DNA from 4 places in the Streptomyces sp. cmx-18-6 genome. Region 4 is predicted to be linked to each of the others. Evidence: riboswitches for the same ligand, from Rfam matches in the RefSeq annotation. Region 4 holds a riboswitch; each other region holds the start of a gene.
What was found. A riboswitch is a leader RNA that binds a small molecule or an ion and turns the genes downstream of it on or off. The one in region 4 is predicted to bind cyclic di-AMP.

Region 1 (7,385 bases), on a different contig from region 4:
GGTCCATGAAAGATGATCCTGGCGTACGGCACCGCCTCCAGCCAAGGAGGAACCAGACAGGAGACCTGGGCGAGGGTGTGTGTATTGCCACACCCTGACCTGCTGCGCACCCCGCTAGGGTCTGTGAGCTGCCTACAAAAGGGACCGCCTGCCATGTCCTTCGTGCCCTTCGCCCCGTTCGCGTGGATCGACGACGAGGCCCGCCGCCGGGCCGCCGCCGGACTGGTCCGGGCCCTGCGCCCGAGGGAGGCGGAAGCCGGGCTGCTGGACCTCGCGAGCAACGACTACCTGGGGCTCACCCGGCACCCGGAGGTCGTCGCCGCAGCCTCCGCCGCCGTGCACCGCTGGGGTGCGGGCGCGACGGGGTCGCGGCTGGTCACCGGCTCCACCGCGCTGCACGCCGAGCTCGAACGGGAACTCGCCGACTTCTGCGGCTTCGAGGCCGCCCTCGTCCTGTCCTCCGGCTACGCGGCCAACCTCGCGGCCCTGACGGCACTGACCGGCCACGGTTCGCTGATCGTCTCCGACGCCGGCAACCACGCCTCCATCGTGGACGGCTGCCGGCTCTCCCGCGCCCGGACCGCTGTCGTCCCGCACGCCGATCCGGACGCGGTCGCCAAGGCCCTCCACGACCACGAGGGGCGGGCGCTCGCCGTCACCGACTCGGTCTTCTCGGTCGACGGGGACGCGGCGCCGCTGTCCGCGCTGGCCGAGGTCTGCCGCTCCGCGAACGCGGCCCTCCTGGTCGACGACGCCCACGGCCTCGGCGTCCTGGGCGACGGAGGACGCGGCGCCCTGGCCGCCGCCGGTTTTGCGGGCGGCGAGGGCGTCGTCGCCACGCTCACCCTCTCCAAGTCGCTGGGCAGCCAGGGCGGCGCGGTCCTCGGACCGGCCCGCGTCATCGAGCACCTGGTCAACACGGCCCGTACGTTCATCTTCGACACCGGTCTCGCCCCGGCGGCGGCGGGCGGGGCGCTGGGCGCGCTCCGGCTGCTGCGCCGCGAACCGGAACGGGCCGCCAGGGCCCGGGAGGTCGCCCTCGCGCTGTACGGGCGGCTCACCGCCGCCGGGCTGACCGCGGTCCGGCCCGACGCGGCGGTCGTCTCGGTCCGGGCGCCCTCCGCCGACGCGGCGGTGCGCTGGGCGGCCGACTGCCGCACGGCCGGGGTCGCGGTGGGCTGCTTCCGCCCGCCGTCCGTGCCGGACGGGATCTCCCGGCTGCGGCTGACCGCGCGGGCGGACCTGACCGAGGAGCAGATCACGGCCGCGGTGGCCACGGTCGTCTCCACCGCTCCCCGGGAGGCCCTGGCCCCGTTCGACTGACTGGTGCGGTTTCGCGCTCAGCCGCTCCGTGCGGTTTCGCGCTCAGCCGCTCCGTGCGGTTTCGCGCTCAGCCGCTCCGTGCGGTTTCGCGCTCAGCCGCTCCGTGCGGTTTCGCGCTCAGCCGCTCCGTGCGGCTTCGCGCTCAGCCCATCCGTGCGGCTTCGCGCTCAGCTCACCCGGTACGGCTTCGCTCAGCCGGCCCGGTACGGGTCCAGCCCGGCCACGAAGGTGGTCCAGGCCGTCGCGGAGAAGCGCAGCGGCGGCCGCTCCACGTCCTTGGAGTCGCGTACGGTCAGGAGCGCGCCGCCGTGATCCGGTCCCTCCAGCCGCGCGGTCTCCACGCAGTTGTTCATTCCGGTCGAACGGCTGCTGCGGCGCCACAGCAGTGGCTCCGCGGCGGTCGGTAAGGCGTGCGGTGCGAGACGGTCGGACATGATGCCCCCCTCGGGCAGAGTCGGACGTCCTAACGAGTGCCGCAGCGGATCGCGGCGATGAGCTCCAGCGATTGTTCCGGCGTCAGTGCGTGCGCCTGCAAGGTGCGGAAGGCCGAGCTGTACGCCTCGAGGTCTTCTTTCCGCTCCAGGTAGAGGCTACTCGTCAAGTGGTCGAGAACGACCACATCCAGATCAGAAATGTTCGGAAAGGAGAAGATGACGAAAGGGCCGGTGAGGCCGACATACCCGCCCACCGAGAAGGGCAGCAACTGGAGCCGCACATGAGGAAGTTGAGCGACCTGACTCAGATGGCCCAGCTGATCCCGCATCACCTCGGGGCCGCCCACCTCGCGCCGCAGCACGGCTTCGTCCAGTACGGCGGTGAACCGCAGCGGCGGGCTCGCGCGCAGAACTCTCTGACGGGTCAGCCGGACCTCGACCAGGGAGTCCAGCCGGTCCGCCGGTAACCCGTCCAGCGCGGCCCGGGTCACCGCCCGGGCGTAACCGGCGGTCTGGAGCAGCCCCGGAACCACCGAGGTCTCCAGCGTCCGCACCGTGCTCGCCTGGGACTCCAGACTGATGAAGTCGCGGTACTGCGGCGGGATCAGCCCCCGGTACGCGTGCCACCACCCCGAGCCGCCGCCGCCCGCCGATCCGGCGAGGACTTCGAACAGGGCGCGCAACTGCGCGTCGTGCACCGCGTAGGCGTCGAGCAGGCGCGTCACGTCGTCGGCGCTCACCCCGCTCGCACCGGTCTCGATGCGGCTCACCTTCGACTGGTGCCAGCCGAGCAGCCGCGCCGCGTCCCGGCTGGTCAGCCCGGAGGCGTTCCGCAGGCTCCGCAACTCCTCGCCGAGCTTGCGCCGTCGGACGACGGGGCCGTGCAGCATCCAGGTCTCCTTGCGCCGTGCGGGAAGGGGCGGGGCCGACACGCACCGCAAGGTTCGGGCCCGCAGAGGGGTCAGTGTGCCCTTCGTCCACGTCCTGCGGGACCCGAATTCACCGCTTCGAGCGACAGATATATGCATATCTTGGTCGAACGTCGTTACAGCGAGCTTCAACAGTGGCAGTCTGGCGCGAAGCACAATCCTGGCCGACTGCCGGTCGGCCGGGGCGCGAAAGGGACGGGCGTCGCCATGGCAGACCATCAGGAAGCAACCGTCACTCTGCCGAGCGATCCGGCCTCGGTCTCCTCGGCCCGCAGATATGTGGCCAGGACACTGGCCGAATGGGGCCTCGGAGAGGACACCGACTTCGCCGACACCATCCGGCTGATCATCTCGGAACTCGCCACCAACGCCGTCCAGCACACCTTCGGCCAGTCGCCCACCTTCACCGTGGATCTGCGTCTCGAACGGGACGAGGAACTGCGCCTCGGGGTGACGGACAGTCACCCCCGGTGGCCCCAGAGACTTCCCGCCGCCGTACGGCAGGACAACGGGCGGGGCATGGTGATCATCCGCGCGCTGGCCAAGGAGCGCGGCGGGCGGCTCACGGTCGTCCCCACGGCCGAAGGCGGCAAGACGGTCTGGATCATCCTGCCCTGGGCGGTGCCGGTCCAGGGCTGACACGGACGCGGCGGGACGGCGTACCGCTGAGCGGCGGTTCCTGAACCCGGCCGGATCCGGAGAATCGGGAACAGCCACTCCGGATCCGGAGACCGGAGGTAGCCGCTCCGGATCCGGCGACGGGGAGCAGCCGCTCAGATCGCCGCGCCCCGGCCGAAGCCGCTCCGCAGCAGCGCGAGCAGCGTCGCCGCCGCCGCGGTCGCCCGTTCGCCCCGGTGCACGACGGAGATCGTCCGGCGGAAGGCCGCGGGCTCCAGCCGCCGGACGGCCAGCGGCGTGGACGACAGCGACGCGACCATCTCCGGCACCACCGCCACCCCGAGCCCCGCGCTGACCAGCGCGCACACCAGCGCGTAGCCGGGCGACTCGCACACCACCGCCGGTGTGGCGCCCGCCTGCGCCAACGCGCTCTCCACACCGCGCCGGGGCGGATGCGTGGGCGCGCTGCTGATCAGGGGCCGTCCCGCCAGCTCGGTGACCGCCAGCCGCCCGGTGCCCTCGGCGAGCCGGTGGCCGACCGCGGTCGCCAGCACCAGCTCCTCGACCAGCAAGGGTTCCAGGGTGACGCCTGGAGGCGGCGGGTCGGCCGCCGCGGGCTCGTAGGCGTGGGTCAGCGCCAGATCCACTTCGCCCGCCGCCACCGCGGCGACCCCGCCCGGGGGCTCGTACTCGGTGACGGCCAGCTCGACGTCCGGATGGGCCCGCCGGAACGCGCTCAGGACCGGCGGCAGCAGATGGACCCCGGCCGTCGTGAACGTGCCGACCCGCAGCCTGCCCCCGGAGAGCTCGGCCAGCTGTGCCAGCTCGTGCCGCGCCTGGTCCAGCTCGTCCAGGGCCCGCCGGGCGCGGCCCGCCAGCAGCTCCCCGGCCGCTGTCAGCCGCGCCCCGCGATGGTGGCGCACCAGGAGCGTCGCCCCGGCCTCGCGCTCCAGTTTGGCCAGCTGCTGGGAGAGCGCGGGCGCGGTGTAGCCCAGGTGGGCGGCGGCCCGCGTGATCGATCCGGTCTCGGCGACCGCCACCAGCGCCGCGAGCCGTGTCGCGTCGTACATTAAGCGTTCCTTTAGGCAGACCCAGAAGATTGCAAGTACACGCTAAAGGCTTCCACGGTCCAGGCTGGACCCCATGGACGCTCAACTGATCGCCTTCACCGGGATCGCCGCCGGTATGGTCGCGCTGCCCGGCGCCGACTTCGCCGTCGTCGTACGCAACGCCCTGGCCTCGCGGACCGCCGGCCTGGCCACCGCGTTCGGCGTCGCCGGGGGACTGCTCGTGCACACCGCGCTCGCCGTGGCGGGGCTGGCCGCAGTGCTCGTGACGATGCCCGTGCTCTTCCGCACCGTCCAACTGCTCGGCGGGGCGTACGTGCTCTACCTCGGCATCAGCGCCCTGTACGCGGTCCGGCGCCGGGTCTCCGAGGAGAGCAGCCGTACGCCGGACCAGGTACCGCCTGAGGAGTCCAAGGAGGCCAAGGAGTTCGGGCGCGCCCTGCGTCAGGGTTTCCTGACCAACGCGCTCAACCCCAAAGCGCCCGTGCTCTTCCTCAGCCTGCTGCCCCAGTTCGTCCCGGACGGGCAGCCGCCGTTGCCCAGGACGCTGGTGCTCGCCGCCCTCGTGGTGGCTCTCGCCCTCATCTGGTTCCCGGCCGTCGCCCTCCTCGTGGACCGGCTGGGCCGGTGGCTGCGCCGACCGCGTACCGCCCGGGCGATCGAGGGCGGCAGCGGTGTGGCGCTCACCGGACTGGGGCTGGCGCTGGTGACCGGCCCGCTCCTGCGGTGAGTACGGAGAGAGCCTCCGCACGAAGAGAGCGCCCGCACGGAAAGAGCGTCGGGCCGGTGGGTCAGCGGACCCGTCCGTACCAGACGCTCTTGGACCAGATTTTCGCCAGTCGCACCACGTCCCCCGATTTGGGGGAGTGCCAGATCTTCCCGGCCCCGGCGTAGATGCCCACGTGGTAGACGCTGCGCCCCGAATGGAAGAACACGAGGTCGCCGGGTTTCCTCTTCGACGAGGAGATACGGCTGGTCTTGTTGTACTGCTGCTGTGCCGTGCGGGGAAGTTTCTTGCCGACCTTCTTGAACGAGTAGACAGTCAGCCCTGAACAGTCGAAACGGTTGGGGCCGGCGGCCCCGTACTTGTAAGGGGAGCCCTTCTTCGACGCGGCGACCTTCAGCGCCTTCGTCGAGTGGGTGGCGGCCTCGGCGTCGTCGACCAGGCCGGGTGCCAGCATCGAGGACGTCACGGCCAGGGTGAGCACCGATGCCGTACCGAAGCGGGCGAACAGAGACGGGACATGAACCTGCGCAGACATGCGCAACCCTTCGTCAGCCGCCTGTGAAGGATGACCTGTCGGGTTCGGGCTGGCGAAGTTGCCCGGCCGCTTGACGCGGCTTCACCCCGAGGGCTTCCCGGTCTCCCGGTCGGCCCGTTGTGCTCGGGTCCTCCACTCCTGCCGATCCACTCCTGTCGACCAGTCATCCGGGAGGCGGCAGGACTCGGCGTCCACCCGGACCGCCCCGCCGCGGTGGCGGGGGCTTGTCGTCCCAGGGATCTTGACCCACCAAGTGCCGGATTTCCGAGTCGAAACGGTGATTTGTGAGTCTCCTCACCACTGATCCGTTCGAGTGGACAGGGCGGATTCGCGCCCGCCGACGAGCCGGGCGCACACCCTCGTACCAGCGACGAAAGGGCGCATTTCGAGTACGGCCCACGCGGGGAACGCAAGTTGAGCCATCGCTCGCGCGGGTGAACTCCTACGCCGAACGAGCGAGGAAAATCGATCGCGGGACCGGGCGTGTCGCACGGCGCGATCCGCCGGCACACCCTCTATGCGCTCCCGGCGCGCGGAGCGGCTCAGTTCGGGGTCGGAGGCATGGCGACCCGGCCCGCCCGACGCTCGCCGTCCAGCACCCGCAGGGCCCGCGCGAGCGTCGCCGCGTGAATCTGCCGCTCACCCCGCTCGTGCATCAGGGCCAGGGCGTCGCGCAGGGCCGCCGCCCCGGAGGCCAGGGCCTGAGCGGCTCTCAGGGCGCTGTAGGTGTCGCTGCCGCGCGCCGGGTTGATGCGGCCCACCTGGTCCAGGACCGCCAGGTAACAGTCGATGAACTCGCCCTCGGCGCGGGTCAGTGCGGGCAGGGGCGGGAACTCCGTTGGCTCCATGGGCGGTTCACCTCGCGTCGTGCGGCGGCTGGGGGTGAGGGGGCGTCCTGTCGACCGAGTCGCGGAACGTCCCCTAGCGGTTCTCCACGACATGGTCCACCAGCCCATGGGTGCGGGCGGCCCTCGCGTCGAGGATGGTGTCGCGCTCGATGTCGGCGGTGACCTGCTCGGCGGTCCGGCCGGTGTGCCGGACCAGCATGGCCGTGAACATCTCGCGGGTGCGCACCAGTTCGCGCGCGTAGATCTCCAGGTCGGACGGCTGGCCCCGCATCGGCTCCTCCAGTGCGGGCTGCTGAATGACTACCCGCGCACCGGGCAGAGCATGTCGGCGTCCCGGCGCACCGGCCGCCAGCAGGGCGGCGGCGTAGGAGCCGGCCTGGCCCAGGCAGAAGGTCTCCACCTCGCAGGTCAGGAACTGCATCGTGTCGTAGACCGCGGCCATCGCTCCGAACGAGCCGCCGGGGGAGTTGATGTAGAGCGACAGGGGCCGGTCCGGATCGGCGTGCTCCAGATACATGAACTGGGCGATGAGGTCGCTCGCCGCGGTGTCGTCGATCGGAGTCCCGAGAAAGACGATCCGCTCGGAGAGCAGCTTGGAGTACGGGTCCAGCGTCCGGGTTCCGGTCGCGGAGCGTTCGGTGAACTCGGGCAGTACGTGGCGGGCGGTGGGTCGGATCATGCGAAGTCCCTCTCCTCGGCGCGTGACGGAGCGCAGGCGCGGTCCGGATGGGACCCGTGCGAACGCTCCGTCAGAAATGTACAGGACGTACAGATCGGGGGGAGGGTCTTCGGAGTGAGGGGAGCGAAGAAGGGCCCGGCGGACCTCTGCTCGCAGGCGCTCCGGGCTCCGGCGGGCCCTGCGGCGGGGAGGGTGACGGGTTCGCGGGCCCACCGGGGGCGCGAC
Region 2 (7,385 bases), on a different contig from region 4:
GTGAACATCGCGGCGACGACGAGCGGCACCACCAGGAAGTTCACCACCAGCGCGGCGGCCAGGAAGCGCCCGTCGCGCAACGAACGCAGCAGCTCGGCCGCCGGCACCTGAAGGAAGGTCACGAACAGCAGCGCGCCCAGGACGGGGTTGATGAGGTGTTCGAGACCCGGCCCGGCGGCGGGCGCGACAAGCCCCAGAAGAGCGCCGAGGGCCATCGCGGCGAGATAGACCACCACTTGGCGGTGTTCCATCCGCTCGACGACTCCGCGCGGTGTGTCGGTCATGTCGTGCGCCCCCCGGCGAACTGTTGCGCGGCGCTCCAGGCGATGCCGTCGAAGATGTCGTCCCAAGCGCTACCGAGGGTCCTCTGCCGCGCTCCAGGCGATCCCGTCCAGGATGTCGTGCTCGCTGACGACGACCTCATGCGCGCCCGTCCGCTCCATCACGGCCAGCAGGACCAGAGCGCCCGCCGCGATCACGTCGACCCGGCCGGGGTGCATCACGGGGATCGCGGCGCGTTCCGCATGGGTCGACCGGAGCAGGTGCTCGGTGATCGCGCGGACCTGACCCCGGGAGACCCGGGAGTGGTGGATGGCCCCGGAGTCGTACTCCGCCAGCTCCAGCGCGATCCCGGCGAGCGTGGTGACCGTGCCCGCCAGGCCCACCAGCGTGGCCGCCTCGGTGAGCGGGACGGACTCGGCGGCGAGGTCCAGGGCCGCGTCGACGTCCGCGCGGATCGCGGCGACCCGGTCGGGGGTGGCCGGGTCAACGACGGACCCGTCCACGACGAGATGACGCTCCGTCAACCGTACGCAGCCGATGTCCACGGAGCGCGCCGCGGCCACCTCGTCCGAGCCGAGGACGAACTCGGTGGAGCCGCCGCCGATGTCGACGACCAGATACGGCTTCGCCAGGTGGTCGCCGCCGGTCAGCTCCTTGGTGGCCCCGCCGAAGGAGAGCTGCGCCTCCTGGTCGCCCGTGATCACCTCGGGCTCGACGCCCAGGATGTCCCGGACGCCGGACACGAACTCCGCGCTGTTCTCGGCGTCCCGGGAGGCGGAGGTGGCCACGAAGCGGACGCGTTCCGCGCCCAGCTCCCCGATCGCGGCGGCGTACTCGCGGCAGGCCGCGAACGTCCGCTCCAGCGCCTCGGGGGCCAGCCGGCCGGTCCGGTCGACGCCCTGGCCGAGGCGGACGATCGTCATCCGCCGGTCCAGCTCGGTGAAGGAGCCGGTGGCGGGGTCCACGTCGGCGACGAGGAGCCGGATCGAGTTCGTACCGCAGTCGACGGCGGCCACCCGGATCATGAGCCCTGCCCTTCCGCGGGACCGTCGACCGGGCGGAAGCCGAAGTAGCCCCCGTCGCTCTCGGCCACCGTCCACCCGTCGTCCTCGCTCGGGGCCACGCACGGCGTGACGCACGGGCCCTTGGCCCACCACTCGGGCAGCATCGCGATGGCCTCGTCGCCCAGCGGGTTCACCCCGGGACCGGCGGCCAGCGAGTGGCCGACCAGGACGTGCAGGCACTTCACCCGGTCCGGCATGCCGCCCGCGCTCGGGAAGCCCTCCAGGACCTCGATGGCGTCACGCCGGGCGATGTAGTCCTCGTGCGCGGCCCGGTAGGCGGCGGCCAGCTCCGGGTCGGTCTCCAGACGGGCCGTCATCTCCTTCATGACCCCGTTCGCCTCCAGCGTGCCGATCGCCGAGGCCGCCCGGGGGCAGGTCAGGTAGTACGTCGTCGGGAACGGCGTGCCGTCCTCCAGACGCGGCTGGGTCTCCACCACGTCCGGGTTGCCGCACGGACAGCGGTGCGCGATGGCCCGCAGGCCGCGCGGCGGACGGCCGAGCTGCTGCTCGAACGCGGCGATGTCCGCGTCGGTGGGCTTGGTGGACTCGGTCTGCGGAGGGGGCGTTTCCATGCCTGCCTGGTTCTGTTCGAGAGGGTTCGGAAGCTCGGAGGACTCGAAGGATTCGAGGGCGTACGAAGGTGGGGACGTACGGGGCGCGTACCAGGGTGCGGTGACCGGCGTCAGTCCCGGTCGCCGGCGTCGCGGTCGGCGCTGTCCACACCGTCCCAGAGGTTCGCGTGCCAGGGGCGGTCGCTCGCGCCCGGCTCCCCGCGACGGTCCTTCGCCGCGTCCGGGTCGGCCACGGTGTAACCGGTCTCCCCGGGGAGCACGTAATGGAGGTGCTGGCGGGCCAGGCGCATGATGTACGCGTCGTCCTGGAGCCGCGCCTTTTCGTCCCGCAGCTCCTCGGTGCGCCGCTCCGCCTGCTGCGAGAGCCGCTCCTGCTCGGCGATCTCGTCGCGCTGGGAGACGTACTGCCGCATCGGGTAGGCGAGCGCCAGCACCAGTGAGCAGACCACCAGCGCCAGGAAGGCGGCCCGGCCGGTGAGCCGGGAGCGGCGGGCCTGGCGGCGGTTCTGGGAGCGGTACACGCGGGCGGCGGTCTGCTCGCCGAGCAGTCGCAGCCTGGTCGCGGTGGAGAACCGGTCGCGGTCCTTCCCGGCCATGTCTCCCGCCTCCCCATTACGCACATCCGTCCCCGCACACGGTACGGGACCGAGTGCGGGGACGGACGGAGGCTATGCCCCCGGGCCGGGGGCGGGCCTCCGGGATCAGGCCCGGAAGCGGCCGGGTCAGCCCTTGAAGCGCGGGAAGGCCGAGCGGCCCGCGTACACCGCGGCGTCGTCGAGGATCTCCTCGATGCGCAGCAGCTGGTTGTACTTGGCGACGCGGTCCGAGCGGGCCGGGGCGCCGGTCTTGATCTGGCCGCAGTTCACCGCGACCGCGAGGTCGGCGATGGTGACGTCCTCGGTCTCGCCGGAGCGGTGCGACATCATGCACTTGAAGCCGTTGCGCTGGGCCAGCTCGACGGCGTCCAGGGTCTCGGTCAGCGAACCGATCTGGTTCACCTTCACCAGCAGGGCGTTGGCGGAGCCCTCCTCGATGCCGCGGGCCAGACGCTCCGGGTTGGTGACGAAGAGGTCGTCGCCGACGATCTGGACCTTGGCGCCGATGCGGTCGGTGATGACCTTCCAGCCGGCCCAGTCGTCCTCGTACAGCGGGTCCTCGATGGAGACCAGCGGGTACGCGGAGACGAGCTCCTCGTAGTACTCGGTCATCTCGGCGGCCGAGCGGGACTTGCCCTCGAACTCGTAGACGCCGTCCTTGTAGAACTCGGACGCGGCGACGTCGAGCGCGAGCGCGACATCACGGCCCGGGACGTAACCGGCTTCCTTGATGGCCTCGACGATGAGGTCCAGGGCGGCGCGGTTGGAGTCCAGGTTCGGGGCGAAGCCGCCCTCGTCGCCGAGTCCGGTGGACAGGCCCTTGGTCTTGAGGACCTTCTTGAGCGTGTGGTAGATCTCCGCACCCCAGCGCAGGGCCTCGGAGAAGGACTCCGCGCCGATCGGCGCGATCATGAACTCCTGGATGTCCACGTTGGAGTCGGCGTGCGAGCCGCCGTTCAGGATGTTCATCATCGGAACGGGCAGCAGGTGCGCGTTCGGGCCGCCGAGGTAGCGGAAGAGCGGCAGGTCGGACGCCTCGGAGGCGGCGTGCGCGACGGCGAGCGAGACGCCGAGGATGGCGTTCGCGCCGAGCGATGCCTTGTTCTCGGTGGCGTCCAGGTCGAACATCGCCTGGTCGATGAGGCGCTGCTCGGTGGCGTCGTACCCGACGAGCTCCGGGCCGATCTGCTCGATGACGGCCAGGACGGCCTTCTCGACGCCCTTGCCCTGGTAGCGGTTGGGGTCACCGTCGCGAAGCTCAACAGCCTCGAACGCACCGGTGGAGGCGCCGGACGGAACGGCAGCACGGCCCGTGCTGCCGTCGTCGAGGCCGACCTCGACCTCGACCGTGGGGTTGCCCCGGGAGTCGAGGATTTCCCTGGCTACGACGACGTCGATGGACGGCACGAGGCATCTCCTTCTGGGATATGACACTGGTTGTGCAGGGTCACTGCGGTCACGGTGGCCTTGCGACACGAGCCTAACCGGCCCGGCCTCCTCAGTCGGCCGACCGCCCGTCTCCTGGGACGAAAAAGGACCCAAGGGCCTGCATCACGGGGCAAAACTCCAGAAATCTACTGGGTGGTAACAAGCCCTGACGACAAGAGGTGAACGAATCCCCCACGGGAGACGTGTCGGCCCGGGAGATACCCCGGCCACGGGAGACGCCCCGCCCCCGGGGGATACCCCGGCCACGGGAGATACCCCGGCCCGGCGCGCATCGGGGGGAGAGCGCGCCGGGCCGGGGAGCCGTGCGAGGGAGGGTGCCGCCGGACCCCCTCCCTCCGGGGAGGAGAGCCGGCTGTTACTTCAGGTGGAGCTGCTGACCCGGGAAGATCAGGTCCGCGTCCTTGACGATGTCGTCGTTGAGCTCGAACAGCTTGCTCCAGCCGCCCTTGACGCCTTCCTTCTGAGCGATCTTGCTCAGGGTGTCGCCGGACTCGACCTTGTACTCGCCGTCGCCCTTCTGGACCTTCTCGCCGGTCGGGGTGGTGACGGTCTTCTTGGAGCTCTCGGCCTTCGGGGCCGCCGGGGCGCTGCGCTGCTCGCTGCGCGTGGTGGGCTGCTCGGCCTTGCGCTCGGGCTGCGCCTGCTCGGGCTTGCTCTGCGACTGGCCGGAGCCGGTGTTCACGCCCGGGTCCACACCGTCGTTGGTGAGGCCGCCGGCGCCGGCGCAGGCCCAGGCGCCCGGACCCTGAAGGTCGAGGAGCTTCTCGGCGGTGGCGATCTGCTGGTCCTTGGAGGCCAGGTCGGCGCGCGAGGCGTACTGCGTACCACCGGCGGCGGCCCAGCTGGACTGGGAGAACTGCAGCCCGCCGTAGTAGCCGTTGCCGGTGTTGATGGACCAGTTGCCGCCGGACTCGCACTGGGCGACGGCGTCCCAGGTCTCGACGGAGGCGGCGGAAGCGCTGGTCGCGCCCATCAGCGGCACCGCGACGGCGGCACCGGTGACGCCCGCCAGGGTGGCGAGACGGACGGCCTTGGACGGGCGGCGGTGCTTGCCCTTGCTGTTAAGCAGCATGGAACGATCTCCTCACCGACGCCTACGAGGTGAGCTGTCGGGTTCGGGCTGATGAGTTGCCCGGCCGTGCGACCTTGCGCACGACTTCACCCCGAGCCGGTCCCGTACGTCCCGTCCGAAGTCTTCCGACTTCGACGAGGCCCGTCCGGACCCGGCGGCCTACCTGGGTCCCCCGCTCCTGCCTACGGCGCTTTACGCGTCTGTTCCCTTCGGCCGCCGGCAGGATTCGGCGTGACGGTCGTCGGGGCCCGCGGTGCGAGCGGTTCCGACCGTAAACACAGGCAACCCCCATATTCAAAGATGGACATACTAGTCTAATTGGCGCTTACTTGCTCACCCTGACGGACCGTTTCCGCAGGTCGGAGCGGATCAACGCCGAGCGGGCGGACGCGACACGCCAGTTGAAGCAAAGAGACCCATGTCTCACTTACGCATAAGTGGACATAGGTCCCTGAACTACCCGCGATTTCGGGGTGTTTTCCCGAATTGGATCAGTTGGCCGCAGGCTCCTCGACGCGCTCCCCGGCACCTTCCGAAGCGCCCTGCTCCAGCCCCAGATCCAGGCTCTGGCCGGGCAGGATCAGGTCCGGGTCGGAGCCCAGGAGGTCCTTGTTGGCCTCGTACAGACCGGACCAGCCCTGGGGAAGTTCCTGTGCGTCAGCAATCGCCCAGAGGTTGTCCCCGGGCTGCACGGTGTAGCCGCCCGCGGTGACCGCGCCGCCGTCCCGCGCGTCACCCTCACCCCGCGAGGCGCGCCGGCCGGACTCCCGGGGGCCGTCCTCACGACCCGCCGCACCGGCCTCCTCGGGAGCCGGGGCACCCCGGTGCTTGCCGCCGCTGCGGTCGCCCTTCGAGGCGTCAGGGGCGGAGGTGGAGGGCTGCGAGGCGTCGGGGGACTCGAAGGAGCCGGTCTTCCCGGCCCCGCCGGTCTTGCCGGTGGCGGGCGAAGGGGAGGGCTTCGCGGAGGGGTCGGCGCCGCCGCCCTCACCTTCCTCCTCCCCCGCGCCGGTCTTGCCCGCTTCACCGACCTTGCCCGACTTGCCGGTCTTGCCACCCTTGCCCGTCTCGCCCTGAGCCTCGCCGGAACCCTCGGATTCACCCTTTTCATCCGCTTCGTCCGCTTCGTCCGCTTCGTCCGCTTCGTCCGCTTCGTCCGCCGGGGCGGTCGTCGCGTCCTGGCCCGGGTCGGCGGAGGGCCCGGTACCGGGGTCGACGCCGGGCAGACTGCCGTCCACCGCGAGGCCCGAGATCACCGCGCAGCCCGGCCACGCCTGCGGCCCCTGGTCGCCCAGGACCTTCTCGGCGACGGCTATCTGCTGCGAGCGGCTGGCGAGGTCGGCCCGGTCCGCGAAGGCGGTGCCGCCGTACGCCGACCAGGTCTCCTGCGAGAACTGGAGCCCGCCGTAGTAGCCGTTACCGAGGTCGGCACTCCACATGCCGCCGCTCTCGCACTCCGCGACCCGGTCCCAGGTGGTGGCGTCGGCGGCGTGCGCGCCGGATGCGCCGAGAAGGGGGATGGCGATGGCCGAACCGGTCACGCCTGCGGCGACGACGATGGCGGGTGCCTGACGAGGGCGGCGGTGTCTGCCGTTCGCGGAGCCCATGGGTTTGCCTTCCGTGCGACTGACAAGCAGGAACTGATGAGCAGCTGTTCAGGTACTGACGTGCAGTAACCGACAAGCGGCACATGCCGTGCGTAAAGCTGTTGCGCAAGTGACGGACGGGCCACCGGTGAACAGCGGCCGACGCGTCGAACCGTGAACCTAGCGGGACTCGAACGCATGTCACAAGTCGATGCAGCGCAGATCACGTGAAAGTCACAGAGGTGACAGCGTGTCACTTTCACCCAGGCGACGCCCCGGCTCGAACTCCACCGGCAACGTGCGCAATCCCCGCATGATGAGCCCGCCGCGCCAGCGCAAATCAGCGGCTTCCCCTGCAAGTCGCAGCCCGGGAAGACGTCTCAGCAACGTCGCCACCGCGGCCTGGCCCTCCAGACGCGCGAGCGGCGCTCCCAAGCAGTAGTGGATGCCGTGACCGTAACCGAGATGCTGATTGTCACCCCGAGCAAGGTCGAGGACATCCGGTTCCGCGAACCGTTCCGGGTCCCGGTCGGCCGCCGCCAGCACCACCAGCACCGGGTCCCCGGCCGCGATCTCCTGCCCGCCGAGCGTCAGCGCCTCGGTGGCGTACCGCCAGGTCGCGAGCTCCACCGGGCCGTCGAACCGGAGCAGTTCCTCGATTCCGGTGGCCAGCAGCGCGCTCTCCCCCGCCTCCAGGGAAGCCTCCAGCAGGGCGCGCTGCTCCGGGTGGCGCAGCAGGGCGTACGTGCCGTTGCCGATCAGGTTCA
Region 3 (7,385 bases), on a different contig from region 4:
GGCTGGAGCAGCGGCGTGCCCGAACCGTCGCGGCGCGGGTCCGGCTCCGGGAGCTTCGCCGGGGTGCCGTTCTTCTGGGCCGCCCTGGCCGGGGTCGGGCCCGCCCAGGCGAAGACCAGGACGTCCTCACCCTTCAGGAACCGCTGGCAGCGCACCCCGCCGGTGGCCCGGCCCTTGCGCGGGAACTGGTCGAACGCGGTGAGCTTCGACGTCAGCGCCGAGTCGTCCAGCGTCCCGTGCGAACCGGCCACCGTGAACACGATCGCGTCCGCCGCCGGGTCGACCGCCGTGAAGGACAGCACCGCGGCCCCCGCCGCCAGCTTGACGCCCGCCATGCCTCCGGCGGCCCGCCCCTGCGGACGCACCGAGCCCGCCGGATAGCGCAGGAGCTGGGCGTCGGAAGTGATGAAGACCAGGTCCTCCTCACCCGTGCGCAGCTCGGTCGCGCCCACCACGCGGTCACCGTCCTTGAGGGCGATGACCTCCAACTCGTCCTTGTTGGCCGGATAGTCCGGCACGACGCGCTTCACCACGCCCTGGAGCGTGCCGATCGCCAGGCCCGGCGAGGCTTCGTCGAGCGTGGTGAGGCAGACCAGCTCCTCGTCCGCCTCCAGATTGAGGAACTCCGAGATCATCGCCCCGCCCGAGAGGTTGGGCTCCGCATGGGTGTCGGGCAACTGCGGCAGATCGATCACCGACAGCCGCAGCAGCCGCCCGGTGGAGGTCACCGCCCCCACGTCGCCGCGCGCCGTCGCCGCGACCGCCGACACGATCACGTCGTGCTTCGTCCGCCGGGCGTCCTCGGAGATCTCCACCGGCTCCGCGTTGGCCGTGCGGGCCAGCAGGCCCGTGGAGGAGAGCAGCACCCGGCACGGGTCGTCGGCGACCTCCAGAGGCACCGAGGCGATCTGCGAACCCGCCGACTCCAGCAGCACCGTGCGCCGGTCCGTGCCGAACTTCTTCGCCACCGCGGCCAGTTCCGATGAGACCAGCTTGCGCAGCTCCGCGTCCGACTCCAGGATCGCCGTCAGCGCCTCGATCTCGCCGTTGAGCTTGTCGCGCTCGCTCTCCAGCTCGATCCGGTCGAAGCGGGTGAGCCGGCGCAGCGGGGTGTCCAGGATGTACTGCGTCTGGATCTCGCTCAGCGAGAAGTGCGCCATCAGACGCTCCTTCGCCTGCGCGGAGTTGTCGCTGTCCCGGATGATCCGGATGACCTCGTCGATGTCGAGCAGGGCGACGATCAGCCCCTCGACCAGGTGCAGCCGGTCGCGGCGCTTGGTGCGGCGGAACTCGCTGCGTCGGCGCACCACCTCGAAGCGGTGGTCGAGATAGACCTCCAGCAGCTCCTTGAGGCCCAGGGTGAGGGGCTGGCCGTCCACCAGCGCCACGTTGTTGATGCCGAAGGACTCCTCCATCGGCGTCAGCTTGTAGAGCTGCTCCAGCACCGCTTCCGGCACGAACCCGTTCTTCACCTCGATGACCAGACGCAGGCCGTGGGCCCGGTCGGTGAGGTCCTTGACGTCCGCGATGCCCTGGAGCTTCTTCGCCGAGACCAGGTCCTTGATCTTGGCGATCACCTTCTCCGGGCCGACGGTGAAGGGCAGTTCGGTGACGACGAGGCCCTTGCGGCGTGCCGTCACGTCCTCGACGGCGACGGTGGCGCGGATCTTGAAGGTGCCCCGGCCCGACGTGTACGCGTCCTTGATGCCGCCCAGCCCGACGATGCGCCCGCCGGTGGGCAGGTCGGGGCCCGGGACGAAGCGCATCAGCGTCTCGATGTCGGCGCCCGGGTGCCTGATCAGGTGGCGGGCGGCGGCGATGACCTCGCCCAGATTGTGCGGGGGCATGTTGGTCGCCATGCCGACCGCGATCCCGGAGACCCCGTTGACCAGGAGGTTGGGGTAGGCCGCCGGGAGGACGACCGGCTCGCGCTCCTGGCCGTCGTAGTTCGACTGGAAGTCGACGGTGTTCTCGTCGATCGCCTCCGTCATCAGTGACGTGGCGTCGGCCATGCGGCACTCGGTGTACCGCATCGCGGCCGGCGGGTCGTCGTTGCCGAGGGAGCCGAAGTTGCCGTGGCCGTCGACCAGGGGCAGCCGCATCGAGAAGGGCTGCGCCATGCGCACCAGGGCGTCGTAGATCGAGGCGTCGCCGTGCGGGTGCAGCTTGCCCATGACCTCGCCGACGACGCGCGCGCACTTCACATAGCCGCGGTCGGGGCGCAGTCCCATCTCGTTCATCTGGGACACGATGCGCCGGTGCACCGGCTTCATGCCGTCGCGGGCGTCGGGCAGGGCCCTGGAGTAGATCACCGAGTACGCGTACTCGAGGAAGGAGCCCTGCATTTCGTCGACGACGTCGATGTCGAGGATCTTCTCCTCGAAGTCGTCCGGCGGCGGGGTCTTCGTGCTACGGCGGGCCATCGCGGCTGCGACTCCTTCTCGGATTCACGGATTCTGATCGGACAACCTGGGGTACTGATGCGGACCATTGTGGACCGCCGCACTGACAACGCGGACCTCGACCCGTCCGAAGCGGTCCCGGGCGGCACGGCCGGGACACCATCGACGGAAACTTCCGCGGAACGGGAACTTCGCCAGGTGCCGGTGCGCTTGCTTAGAGTGGCAGGTCTGGCAGGAAGTACCGGTCAGGAAGTCCAGTATCGCGATCGAAGGGACGTACATGCCCATGGGTCACACGGCCACCGCGCAGGCCGGCTCCGGCGGCTTGACAGCGACCGAGCACCGCCTGGCCAACGGCCTGCGTGTGGTGCTCTCCGAGGATCATCTGACCCCGGTCGCCGCGGTCTGCCTCTGGTACGACGTGGGTTCGCGCCACGAGGTCAAGGGGCGCACCGGTCTGGCTCACCTCTTCGAGCACCTGATGTTCCAGGGCTCGGGCCAGGTCAAGGGGAACGGCCACTTCGAGCTCGTCCAGGGAGCCGGCGGCTCGCTCAACGGGACGACCAGCTTCGAGCGGACCAACTATTTCGAGACCATGCCCACCCACCAGGTGGAGTTGGCTCTCTGGCTGGAAGCCGACCGTATGGGCTCCCTCCTCGCCGCCCTCGACGAGGAGTCCATGGAGAACCAGCGCGACGTCGTCAAGAACGAGCGGCGCCAGCGCTACGACAACGTGCCCTACGGCACCGCGTTCGAGAAGCTCACCGCCCTCGCCTACCCCGAGGGCCACCCGTACCACCACACCCCGATCGGCTCCATGGCCGACCTGGACGCGGCCACCCTGGAGGACGCCCGCGCGTTCTTCCGTACGTACTACGCGCCCAACAACGCGGTGCTGTCGATCGTCGGGGACATCGACCCCGAGCAGACCATCGCCTGGGTCGAGAAGTACTTCGGCTCCATCCCGTCCCACGACGGCAAGCAGCCGCCGCGCGACGGGTCCCTTCCCGAGATCATCGGCGAGCAGCTGCGCGAAGTGGTCCACGAGGAGGTCCCGGCGCGTGCGCTGATGGCCGCCTACCGCCTCCCGCACGACGGCACCCGCGCCTGTGACGCGGCCGACCTGGCGCTGACCGTGCTCGGCGGCGGGGAGTCCTCCCGGCTGCACAACCGCCTGGTCCGCCGCGACCGTACGGCGGTTGCGGCGGGCTTCGGGCTGCTGCGGCTCGCCGGGGCGCCCTCGCTGGGCTGGCTGGACGTGAAGACCTCCGGCGGCGTCGAGGTGGCGCAGATCGAGACCGCGGTCGACGAGGAGCTGGCCCGGTTCGCCGAGGAAGGGCCCACCCCGGAGGAAATGGAGCGGGCCCAGGCCCAGTTGGAGCGCGAGTGGCTGGACCGTCTCGGCACGGTCGCGGGCCGCGCCGACGAACTGTGCCGTTACGCGGTCCTGTTCGGCGACCCGCAGCTCGCCCTGACCGCGGTGGGACGCGTCCTGGACATCACCGCGGAGGAGGTGCGCGAGGCGGCCCGGGCGGCCCTGCGCCCCGACAACCGGGCGGTCCTGGTCTATGAGCCCATCGAGCCGGCCGAGGACGCCGACGAGGCGGCGGCGGGCACCGAAGCGCCCGAGGGGGCGGACAAGTGAGCGACGCCGCCGTGACTGGAGTAGCCATGGAGTACCACCCGCAGCCGACCCCGGGCACCGCCCGGCCGTGGGCCTTCCCCGCCCCCGAGCGCGGCGCGCTGCCCAACGGGCTGACCGTGCTGCGCTGCCACCGCCCCGGCCAGCAGGTCGTGGCCGTGGAGATCTTCCTGGACGCGCCGCTGGACGCCGAGCCCGAGGGCCTGGACGGCGTGGCCACGATCATGTCGCGTGCTCTCTCCGAGGGCACCGACAAGCACAGCGCCGAGGAGTTCGCCGCCGAGCTGGAGCGGTGCGGCGCCACCCTGGACGCGCACGCCGACCACCCCGGCGTCCGGGTCTCCCTGGAGGTCCCGGCCTCCCGTCTGGCCAAGGCCCTGGGGCTGGTCGCCGAGGCCCTGCGCGCCCCGGCCTTCGCCGAGAGCGAGATCGAGCGGCTCGTCGGCAACCGGCTGGACGAGATCCCGCACGAGCAGGCCAACCCGTCCCGGCGCGCCGCCAAGCAGCTCTCCAAGGAGCTCTTTCCGGCCACCGCCAGGATGTCGCGCCCGCGCCTGGGCACCGAGGAGACGGTGCGGCGGATCGACGCCGCCGCCGTGCGCGCCTTCTTCGACGCCCACATCCGCCCGTCGACCGCGACGGCCGTGATCGTGGGCGACTTCACCGGCATCGACCTGGACGCGCTGCTCGCCGACACCCTCGGCGACTGGTCGGGCAACGCGGGCCAGGCCCGGCCCGTCGCGCCGATCACCGCCGACGACACCGGCCGTGTGGTCATCGTCGACCGGCCCGGCGCGGTCCAGACCCAGCTGCTGATCGGCCGCATCGGCGCGGACCGGCACGAGAGCGTGTGGCCCGCCCAGGTCCTCGGCGCCTACTGCCTGGGCGGCACCCTCACCTCCCGGCTGGACCGGGTGCTGCGCGAGGAGAAGGGCTACACCTACGGTGTACGGGCCTTCGCCCAGGTCCTGCGCTCGACCGGCCCCGAGTCGGGCGGCGCGGCGATGCTCGCCATCAGCGGTTCGGTGGACACCGAGTCCACGGGTCCGGCGCTGGAGGACCTCTGGAAGGTGCTGCGGACGCTGGCCGCCGAAGGGCTGACCGACGCCGAGCGCGAGACGGCCGTGCAGAACCTCGTGGGGGTCGCCCCGCTGAAGTTCGAGACGGCCGCCTCCGTCGCGAGCACGCTGGCCGACCAGGTCGAGCAGCACCTCCCCGACGACTACCAGGCCCACCTCTACGCCCGGCTCGCCGAGACGGGCACCGTGGAGGCCACCGCCGCCGTGGTCAACGCCTTCCCGGTGGACCGGCTGGTGACGGTCCTCGTGGGGGACGCGGCACAGATCGAGGAGCCGGTGAAGGCGCTCGGCATCGGCGAGGTGACCGTCGTCAGCGGCTGACGCCGATGTGACACGACCAGGCAAACGGGACCCCGGCGGACGGAAGTTCGCCGGGGTCCTCCCTTTTGGGCCTTTGGGGCGCTTCGTCACCTTTGTGCACGAAGAGTCGATTTGCCCTGTGGGATGTACGACAAATCCCCCTGTCTGTTTGGTGATGGGAAGTCGCCCCGCCTAGCGTCGGATCGGCTGTCCGCCACCCGTACGCCGCAGCCGCGGCGCCGGACAGCCATCGCCGAGTCCCCGTCAGGCGCGAGCCTGGGGAGCCGGGGACCCACGCAGTCCCTGGGGTGAATCGGACGCCCGTGCCGCGACCCGGCGCGGGAATCCGTAGGAGACCTTCCTGCTCCGAACCCGTCAGCTAACCCGGTAGGCGAGAAGGAAGGAAAGGATCAGCCCCTCCATGGCGTTCACCCGTGCCACCGGGAAGCACCGTGCCCCGAGCCGCCTGACGCGCCGCGGCGCCCAGGCCGCCGGCATCGCGGCACTGGCCACCACCGGAGTCCTCGGCTCCCTGGCCTCCCCGGCCGCCGCCGCGGACTCCGAGGCCCCCAAGGCTGCCGAGACCGGACTCACCCAGGCCATCGCCCTCGACGCCACCCTCGCCGAGCAGATCGACGCGCAGGCGCAGGCGCAGCACCAGCAGGCCGAGGCACTGGCCAGGGCGAAGGCCAAGGCGGCCGCCGAAGCCAAGGCCAAGGCCGCGAAGGCCAAGGCGAAGGCGGAGGCCGACCGCAAGGCCGAGGCCCGGGCCGAGGAGGTCCGCGAGGAGAAGGCCCGTGCCGCCCGCGCCGCCGAGCGCGCCCGGCTGAACGCCTTCCACCTCCCCGTCGCCGGCTCGTACGTCTCCACCGGCTACCAGTCGAGCGGTTCGCTCTGGTCCTCCGGCAGCCACTCCGGCGTGGACTTCCACGCCGCCTCCGGCAGCTCCGTCGTCGCGGTCGGCGCCGGTACGGTCGTCGAGGCCGGCTGGGGCGGCGCGTACGGCAACAACGTCGTGCTCCGGATGACGGACGGCACGTACACCCAGTACGGGCACCTCTCCTCGATCGGCGTCTCCGTGGGCCAGAGCGTCACCTCCGGCCAGCAGATCGGCCTCTCCGGCTCCACCGGCAACTCCACCGGCCCGCACCTCCACTTCGAGGCCCGGACCACCGCGGAGTACGGCTCGGACATGGACCCGGTCGCCTACCTGCGCTCGCACGGCCTCAGCGTCTGACCTCACCTCGCGGTCCTCTCCCGACCTCGTGGTCCTCCCTTGGCCTGCCTCCGCACGACCACCTCGCGCGACCCCGACTCCCCGAAGGCCCCGGTTTCCCGCCGGGGCCTTCGGCGAATGCGCCCCTCGCCTCCGCCCCGGGCCTGCCCGGGGCGGTTTTCTGGCCGGAAGATATCCATGGATTCCGGCCCCCCATCGGAAATTGCGGCGGATTGCAATAGAGTCACGGAACAGGCGTCGGGCGGCCGCGTTTCGCGGGGATTAAGGCGGAGGTTCGGACATGCGCATTCCCGCGCATTCGGTATGCACGGCAATCCGTGACGACATCGTCTCCGGTGTCTACGAGCGGGGCGGCCGCCTCACCGAGGAACTGCTGGCACGGCGGTACGGGGTCTCCCGCGTCCCGGTCCGCGAGGCGCTGCGCACCCTGGAGTCCGAGGGCTTCGTCGTCACCCGCAGACACGCCGGAGCCTGCGTCGCCGAGCCCACCGAGCAGGAGGCGGCCGACCTGCTGGAGGTGCGGATGCTCCTGGAGCCGCTCGGTGCGGCCCGGGCCGCCCAGCGCCGCACCGAGGCCCACCTCAAGGTGCTCCGGGGACTGGTCAGACTGGGCCAGGAGCGGGCCCGCCGGGGCGAGGGGGAGGATCTGCGGTCGCTGGGCGGCTGGTTCCACGAGACGCTCGCCCAGGCATCCGGCAGCCCCGGCCTCATCGCCCTGCTCACCC
Region 4 (7,385 bases):
GCAAGGCCCGCGCGCGCTCGTAGGAGTCCATTTCCGCTGCCGTCCACGGTGAAGACCGTGCGCCGCTCGACATCATCCGCCCCCGTGCATGATCACTCTGAAGTGTGCCAACAGACCTTACTTCCAGCGCCTGTTGATCCTATACTCGCACAGACGTGATCAGGTCGGCCCGCATGTGCACCACCACCAGGAAGGCCCCTCATGCCTCTTCCGCCGAACGCATGGCACAGGAGCAGCTACAGCGGTGACTTCGAGGACGCCTGCGTGGAGGCCCAGGCCCGACCGGACCTCGAAGGCGTGTCGGTCCGGGACTCCAAGGACCGCCGCCGCCTCCCGCTGACCGTCTCCGCGGCGGCCTGGCGCGACTTCCTCTCCGGACAACGGCAGAGGTGAACCTCCTCTCCGGACGATGGCAGAGGTGAGGTGAGCGCGGCATGCCGAAGGGGCCCCGGACCAGAGGATGGTCCGGGGCCCCTCGGGGTGCCGCGTACGGGAGATCAGTACGCGCCGAAGACGTTGTCGATCGAGCCGTAGCGGTCCGCGGCGTAGTTGCACGCGGCGGTGATGTTGGCGACCGGGTCGTAGCTGTCGGTCGAGGTGCCGGGCACGTGGTACGCCTGGAACGTCGGGTCGATGACCTGGAGCAGGCCCTTGGACGGGGTGCCCTTGACCGCGTTGGAGTCCCAGTTGTTGATCGCGTTCGGGTTGCCCGAGGACTCGCGGATGATGTTGCGGTGGATGCCCTCGTAGCTGCCGGGGATGCCGCGCTCGGCCATGATCGCCAGCGACTCCTTGATCCAGCCGTCGAGGTCGTTCGTGTACGTGGTGGGCGCGGCGGCAGCCGGGGCGGCCTTCGCCACGGGGGCGGCGGCGGTGCGCTCGGAGCGGTCGGCGCGCTTCGTCGTCGCGGAGCGGTCGGCGGACGGGGAAGCCTTGCCCGCCTTGGCGTCTGACGGAGCGCCAGCGGCCTTCGCGCCGATGGTCAGCGTGATACCCGGGTGAATAAGGTGCGGGTTCTCCCCGATGGCCTTCCGGTTGTTCTCGTACAGCTTCTTCCAGCCGCCGCTGACGGAATGCTCGCGGGCGATCTTGGAAAGCGTTTCGCCGGCCGCCACGGAATGCTCGGCGGACGCGGCCTTCGTCACGGAATTCACCTGGGCGCTCACGGAAACCGGAGCCACGGCCTTTTCGGCGGCGGAGTGCGCGGGTGCGGCGGAGGCGGTGGCGGCGCCGAGCAGCGGGAGGGCCAGAACGGCTCCGCCCGTGGTCACCGCGGCGATGCCGCGGCTCAGCGAGACGGACTTGGTACGGCGGTGCTTACCCTGTGCGGGCATGGGGAATTTCCTCTCCGGCGCCTACGAGGTGAGCTGTCGGGTTCAGACGGGAGATGTCTGGCCGCATGGCATGCGACTTCACCCCGAGCCGGTCCGGATAGCGGATCGGCGGCTTACCTGGGTCCCCCGCTCCTGCCGTGCGTGAGTGGGTTTCGGATTCCCGGACGGCGGCAGGATTCGGCGTTCCATCCGGATTGACCGTGACCGTAGGCGAAAAGGACCGGGCAGAACAAGCCCTGCAATTCCGGATCATCTTTTTCCGCAAGATCGAAAAAAGGAATTCCCGGACGCGCCCGTTCCGTCGCACTGTCAACTTTCTTGGCGCAGAAGGGAACCGAACCCTCCGCATACGCGTCCGCGCCTTCGGACGTGACGCTCACCACTCCGTGCGGGAGTGACCGAAATGCGAGGCCCCAAAAGCCTCAAGCCAATCAATAGCCCCTTTATGGAAGAGACGACCAAAAGATATAAATCGCCCATATCTCCGCCGAGAAACGGACTTTTCGGGCGGCTCCCCAGGGCCGCTCCAGCGCCCCGCGAGACCTTGGCTTACCGTGTGGGGGGAGACGAGTAAGCCAAGCCTTACCTCCGACGTACGCTGTAACCCGCCCGCGTCCGCCCGCCTTAAGGATCACCACGCCATGACACGCCCCGTCCGCGTCGCCATTGTCGGAGCCGGCCCTGCCGGTATCTACGCTGCGGACGCGCTGCTCAAATCCGAGGTCTGCCAGGACCCGGGTGTCTCCATCGACCTGTTCGAGCGCATGCCCGCGCCCTTCGGGCTGATCCGCTACGGCGTGGCGCCCGACCACCCCCGGATCAAGGGCATCGTCAAGGCGCTGCACCAGGTGCTGGACAAGCCGCAGATCCGCCTCTTCGGCAATGTCAGCTACCCGCACGACATCGGCCTGGACGACCTGCGGTCCTTCTACGACGCCGTGATCTTCTCCACCGGCGCGGAGGCGGACCGGGCGCTGGACATCCCGGGCATCGAGCTGGACGGCTCCTACGGCGCGGCCGAGTTCGTCTCCTGGTACGACGGCCACCCCGAGGTCCCGCGCACCTGGCCGCTCACCGCGGAGAAGGTCGCCGTCCTCGGCGTCGGCAACGTGGCGCTGGACGTGGCCCGGGTCCTGGCCAAGACGGCGGACGAGCTGCTGCCGACCGAGATCCCGGACAACGTGTACCAGGGCCTCAAGGCGAACAAGGCACTGGAGGTGCACGTGTTCGGGCGGCGTGGCCCGGCGCAGGCGAAGTTCAGCCCGATGGAGCTGCGGGAGCTGGACCACTCCCCCAACATCGAGGTCATCGTCAACCCCGAGGACATCGACTACGACGAGGGCTCCATCGCCACCCGGCGGGAGAACAAGCAGGCCAACATGGTCGCGCAGACCCTGGAGAACTGGGCGATCCGCGACGTCGGCGACCGCCCGCACAAGCTGTTCCTGCACTTCTTCGAGTCCCCGGTCGAGATCGTCGGCGAGGACGGCAAGGTCGTCGCGCTGCGCACCGAGCGCACCGAGCTGGACGGCACCGGCAACGTCCGGGGCACCGGCACGTTCACCGACTGGGACATGCAGAGCGTCTACCGCGCCGTGGGCTACTACTCGGAGGAGCTGCCCAAGCTGCCCTTCGACGTGGGCTCCGGCACCGTCCCGCACGAGGCGGGACGCGTCATCGCCGGGGGCGAGCACATGGCCTCCGTCTATGTCACGGGCTGGATCAAGCGCGGCCCGATCGGCCTGATCGGTCACACCAAGGGCGACGCCAACGAGACGGTCGCCTGTGTCCTGGAGGACCGCGCGGCCGGCCGTCTGGCCGAGCCGGCGACGCCCGCCCCGGAGGCCGTCGAAGCCTTCCTGGAGAGCCGGAACGTCCGCTACACGACCTGGGAGGGCTGGCACAAGCTGGACGCCCACGAGCAGGCGCTCGGCGTCGCGCAGGGCCGTGAGCGGATCAAGGTCGTGGAGCGCGAGGGCATGCTCGACGCGTCCGGCGCCTTCGTCCCGGCCGAGCGGCGCCCCGAGAGCTGATCCGATCAGCCCTCCGAAGGCTGATCGGAGCGGCCCTCCCGAGGGCTGATCAGGACCGTCACCCGTCGGGCCGGGCCCGGGGCGCGCTCGCCGTGCCGCCAGCACCCGGCCCCGGCCTTTGACCTGCACCCGGACCCGGCCCGCGGAACGTCCGCCACAGGCCCGGCGGGGCGGCGTCGCGGGAGAGCGGCGGCGGCTTCCGGGGGATGTGCGTCCAGCGGGCCGCGAGCAGGAGCGCGATGTCGTCGGGGCGGTCGGTGGCCTGCCTGGCCTCCCCGATCACCCGGTTCGCCGTCTCGGACAGCGGGACCGAGCCGACCCCGGCGATCGTGGCGCGCAGCCGTTCGATGCCCTCGTCGATGTCGGTCCCGGGTCGTTCGATGAGCCCGTCCGTGAACAGGGCGAGCACCGCCCCCGGGTCAAGCCGCAGCTCGGTGACCGGGTAGGTCGCCTGGCCGTCGATGCCGAGCACGATGCCGCCGGGCAGGTCCAGCACCTCGGTCCGGCCGTCCGGATGCCGCAGCACCGGCTGCGGGTGCCCGGCGCGCACGGCACGGGCGCGCCCCGTGACCGGGTCGAGGACGATGTAGCAGCAACTGGCGAACTGTCCCGGGTCCAGATCGATGAGCAGTCGGTTCGTGCCGCTCATCACCTCCTGCGGGTCGTGGTTGCTGAGCGCGAACGCCCGTACCGCACTGCGCAGTTGCCCCATGGTCGCGGCCGCCGCCACACCGTGCCCCTGGACGTCGCCGATGACCAGGGCGAGTTCGTGGCCGGTCTCGATGACGTCGTACCAGTCGCCGCCCACCTCCATGTGCTGGGTGCCGGAGAGATAGCGCCCCAGGGTGTCGACGCCGTCCACCTCCGGCAGCCGGTGCGGCAGCAGGGCGTCCTGGAGCCCACGGGCGAGGGCCGACTCGCTGTCGTACCGCTGGGCGCGTTGCAGGGCCTGGGCGATGAGCCCGGCGAGGGCGGTCAGGACCGTGCGCTCCTCCGGGCTGAAGCCCCGGGGCCGGTCGAAGCCGAGGATGCACGAGCCGACCGGCCGCCCGGAGGCGATCAGGGGCAGGAAGGCGCGCGCCCCGACGTCGGCGTCCATCGGGATGCCCGGATAGGCGTCCGCCAGACGCTGCATGGACTCGAAGAAGATCGGGCGGCCGGTGGTCAGGGTCTCCACCCCGGGGATGCTGACGTCGAGCCCGACCCCGTCGAAGCGGTCGAGGAACCCCTTGGGGAACCCCGTCTCCCAGGCGAGGTGGAGGTGACGCTCGCTCAGCAGGTAGATGGCGAGCTGCCGGCCGCCGAACGCGGGCAGCAGCTCCTCGGTGACCACGGCGGAGACCTGACGGGCCGTGACCGCCTCGGTGAGGGCGATGGCCAGGGCCACCGGGCGGTACAGCGCGGAGGACCGGTCGGCGGAGGAGCCGATGCCGAGGCCCGGCGAGGTGACGGAGCCGGGGGCGTACGCCGGCTGTTCGGTGGCCTGGAACACGGCGCTGAGCCCGTCGTGGCCCGGGTACAGGGAGACCGAGAGCCAGAGCGACGGGGCCCGCCGGGCGAGGAAGTGCACGGGTTCGTCGGAGATCAGGGCGGCCCGGTAGTGGTCCTCGTACGCCGGATGCCCGAACCACGGCAGGACCTCCCACACGACCCGGCCGACGAGCTCCGCCCGGGAGTGGCCCAGCAGCTCCTCCGCGAGCCCGTTGGCGTACGTGATCCGCCCGATCCGGTCCAGCGAGACGATCCCCCGGGGCAGCCGGTCCGCCGCCTCCGCGACGACGGGGCCCGCGCCGAGGTCGACCACGAAACCGGTCAGATGGCTCGCGCCGCCCTGCCCGTCCGGGTGGGTCCAGCGGCCGGAGAGCTCCAGCAGGTGGTACCTCCCGTCCGGGCCGCGCAGCCGCATCCGGCGGACCACCGGATCGGCCGACTCCACCGCCTGCCGGGCCAGCGCCCACAGCCCGTACACGTCTTCCGGCACGAGGCGCTCCGCGAGGGCGTCGACGGTGCCGGGGAACTCCGCCGGCTCCGTACCGAAGATCGCGCACAGGTCGTCGTCCGCGGTGAGGGCCCCGGAGTGGAGGTCCCAGTCGAAGCGGCCGACCCGCACCGGCGGCGCGGGCGCGGCCGGCAGCTGTACGGGGATCGGCTCGCCCTCCCAGACGACGGGCAGGCCCCGGGACTCCAGGTCGGCCAGCGCGGCCCCGAGGCGCGTGCCCAGACGCAGCAGCCGCTCCCCGTCCGCGGGAGCGACCTGCTCGCCCGGGGTGGCGGGCCGCAGGACGACCAGCACCCCCATGGACCCGGCGGGGCCGGTGATCGGGACCCACAGCGAGCCGAACGGGAACGGCAGCCCCGCCATCAGCTGCGGGAAGCGCCGCATGGCCTCCTCCGCGTCGGCCAGCAGCACGGGCCGCCCCGTGCGGTACGCCTCGGACACGGGGAACGGCCGGTTCACGTGCATCCGCCACCAGGGCCGGAACAGCTGCCCCGGCAGCCCGGCGAGCACGGCGAGGCGCAGCAGCCCGGGCGTGCCGGTGCGGAGGTAGACGCCGCCCGCGTAGCCCCCGGCCGACTCGACGGCGCTGACGACCCCCTGCGCGAGTACGAGGGACAGCTCGTCCGGTACTCGGCCGCTGTCGTCTCCCCCGGCCGGCGCCCCGCTGCCGGGGGACGGGGTGGGCCGGGTCGCATCGTGCCGGGTCACACAGCCAGCATGCTCCCCGCCGAGGGGGCCGCGCACATCGGCGGACCGGCCGGGGGCCGCTCCGGCCGGTCCGCCGTCCGTGTCTCAGTGCAGCTTGGCGACGGCGACGCCGGTGGTCTTCTTGAACCCCTTCAGCGGTGCGCCGGCCAGATCTCCCAGCTGCCCCCACTCCAGGACGGTGACCGTCCGCCCGTCCCGGCCCACCGACCAGAGGGCGATGTCGGTGGAGCCGATCTCCGGGTAGGACGTGTCGACGCTGTAGACGTACGCGCCCTCCTCCACGTTCACCCGCCCGTGGTATCGGCTCGTCCCCTCGAGGCCGGGATCCTGCTCCTTCAGCCGGTCCAGGCAGCTCGCGAGGCCGGCCCGGAGCTTGGCGGTGAGGGCCTTGGCCTTGGCCTCGGTGGGGGCGACCGTGTTCGTCTGACGGGCCCCGGTGTCGAGCTCGGTGCGGAAGTCCCGGTGCCGGGTGCCGGCGGCCGGGGTGATTCCTGCGGTGCACACGGAACCGTACTCGGGCAGCCCCTTGCGTACCGGACCGGCGGTCCAGGGGGTGAGGGAGGCGGGCCACTGGCCGGCGGAGAGGAACTTGGGGGCGGCGGGCGCGGCCGCCGCCGGTGCGGTGGACAGGGCGGTGACGGCCAGGCCCGTGGCCGCGGCGGCCACGAGTGCGGTGCGGACGGTGCGGGTGGTGCGCATGGATGAACTCCCCGTTCGGATGGCCGAGCAGATCGGTCCGGCGGATCGGCCGGATGGACGGCTCGGAGGAATCGGTCTGGTGGATCGATCGGGTGGAACGGCACCAGCGTGGGGCGGGCGCACCGGCGGCGACAAGCACGACACGGGATCCCGCCGGCACGGAACCGTCCCACCCCGACTGACGTGGGTGTTCTCAGCGGGGTGGAACGCGCCCCGGGACGGCCGGGGGAGGTCGAGCGGGTGTCGGGCGAGTGGGGAGCGGGCGAGAAGTCCGCGCGGGAGGCGTTCGCGGGGCGGCTGCGGGAGCTGCGGGAGGGCTCCGGCCGTACGTACGCGGCGCTCGCCCGACGTATCGGCGTCAGCGGATCGACGCTCCACCGGTACTGCACCGGGCAGACCGTGCCGGTGGAGTTCGCCCCGGTGGAGCGGCTGGCCCGGCTGTGCGGCTGCACGGGCGAGGAACGGGAAGCGCTGCACCGCCTGTGGCTGCGGGCGGAAGCGGAACGGACCGAGCGGCAGGAGGCGGGGCAGGTACCGGGGACGGAGACGGCGACTGCGACTGCGGCTACGGCTACGGCTACAGCTGCGACTACGGCTACGGCCGCGCCATCG

Region 1: it holds a riboswitch for cyclic di-AMP, as region 4 does, so the genes downstream of both, ACLJPL_RS20800 (C40 family peptidase) here and ACLJPL_RS26385 (transglycosylase SLT domain-containing protein) in region 4, are expected to answer to the same signal.
Region 2: it holds a riboswitch for cyclic di-AMP, as region 4 does, so the genes downstream of both, ACLJPL_RS21835 (transglycosylase family protein) here and ACLJPL_RS26385 (transglycosylase SLT domain-containing protein) in region 4, are expected to answer to the same signal.
Region 3: it holds a riboswitch for cyclic di-AMP, as region 4 does, so the genes downstream of both, ACLJPL_RS30425 (M23 family metallopeptidase) here and ACLJPL_RS26385 (transglycosylase SLT domain-containing protein) in region 4, are expected to answer to the same signal.

The regions. Positions count from the first base shown of each region.
Region 1 is NZ_JAEBEP010000008.1:289,715-297,099, reverse strand. Features, by position in the region: gene bioB (biotin synthase BioB) at 1-7, opposite strand, end outside; gene ACLJPL_RS20830 (8-amino-7-oxononanoate synthase) at 163-1,323, shown strand; gene ACLJPL_RS20825 (DUF397 domain-containing protein) at 1,515-1,757, opposite strand; gene ACLJPL_RS20820 (helix-turn-helix domain-containing protein) at 1,787-2,647, opposite strand; gene ACLJPL_RS20815 (ATP-binding protein) at 2,894-3,325, shown strand; gene ACLJPL_RS20810 (LysR family transcriptional regulator) at 3,460-4,374, opposite strand; gene ACLJPL_RS20805 (LysE family translocator) at 4,448-5,101, shown strand; gene ACLJPL_RS20800 (C40 family peptidase) at 5,163-5,633, opposite strand; cyclic di-AMP (ydaO/yuaA leader) riboswitch at 5,637-5,823, opposite strand; gene ACLJPL_RS20795 (hypothetical protein) at 6,176-6,481, opposite strand; gene ACLJPL_RS20790 (ATP-dependent Clp protease proteolytic subunit) at 6,555-7,160, opposite strand.
Region 2 is NZ_JAEBEP010000009.1:99,543-106,927, forward strand. Features, by position in the region: gene ACLJPL_RS21810 (arsenic resistance protein) at 1-284, opposite strand, end outside; gene ACLJPL_RS21815 (exopolyphosphatase) at 354-1,307, opposite strand; gene ACLJPL_RS21820 (DUF501 domain-containing protein) at 1,304-1,918, opposite strand; gene ACLJPL_RS21825 (FtsB family cell division protein) at 2,029-2,514, opposite strand; gene eno (phosphopyruvate hydratase) at 2,641-3,921, opposite strand; gene ACLJPL_RS21835 (transglycosylase family protein) at 4,319-5,035, opposite strand; cyclic di-AMP (ydaO/yuaA leader) riboswitch at 5,040-5,235, opposite strand; gene ACLJPL_RS21840 (transglycosylase family protein) at 5,527-6,639, opposite strand; gene ACLJPL_RS21845 (cytochrome P450 family protein) at 6,853-7,385, opposite strand, start outside.
Region 3 is NZ_JAEBEP010000017.1:111,194-118,578, forward strand. Features, by position in the region: gene ACLJPL_RS30410 (DNA topoisomerase (ATP-hydrolyzing) subunit A) at 1-2,423, opposite strand, end outside; gene ACLJPL_RS30415 (M16 family metallopeptidase) at 2,683-4,047, shown strand; gene ACLJPL_RS30420 (M16 family metallopeptidase) at 4,074-5,444, shown strand; cyclic di-AMP (ydaO/yuaA leader) riboswitch at 5,665-5,831, shown strand; gene ACLJPL_RS30425 (M23 family metallopeptidase) at 5,845-6,660, shown strand; gene ACLJPL_RS30430 (GntR family transcriptional regulator) at 6,941-7,385, shown strand, end outside.
Region 4 is NZ_JAEBEP010000012.1:219,807-227,191, forward strand. Features, by position in the region: gene ACLJPL_RS26375 (hypothetical protein) at 1-31, opposite strand, end outside; gene ACLJPL_RS26380 (DUF397 domain-containing protein) at 202-393, shown strand; gene ACLJPL_RS26385 (transglycosylase SLT domain-containing protein) at 498-1,334, opposite strand; cyclic di-AMP (ydaO/yuaA leader) riboswitch at 1,338-1,527, opposite strand; gene ACLJPL_RS26390 (FAD-dependent oxidoreductase) at 1,976-3,367, shown strand; gene ACLJPL_RS26395 (SpoIIE family protein phosphatase) at 3,426-6,074, opposite strand; gene ACLJPL_RS26400 (hypothetical protein) at 6,159-6,773, opposite strand; gene ACLJPL_RS26405 (helix-turn-helix domain-containing protein) at 6,957-7,385, shown strand, end outside.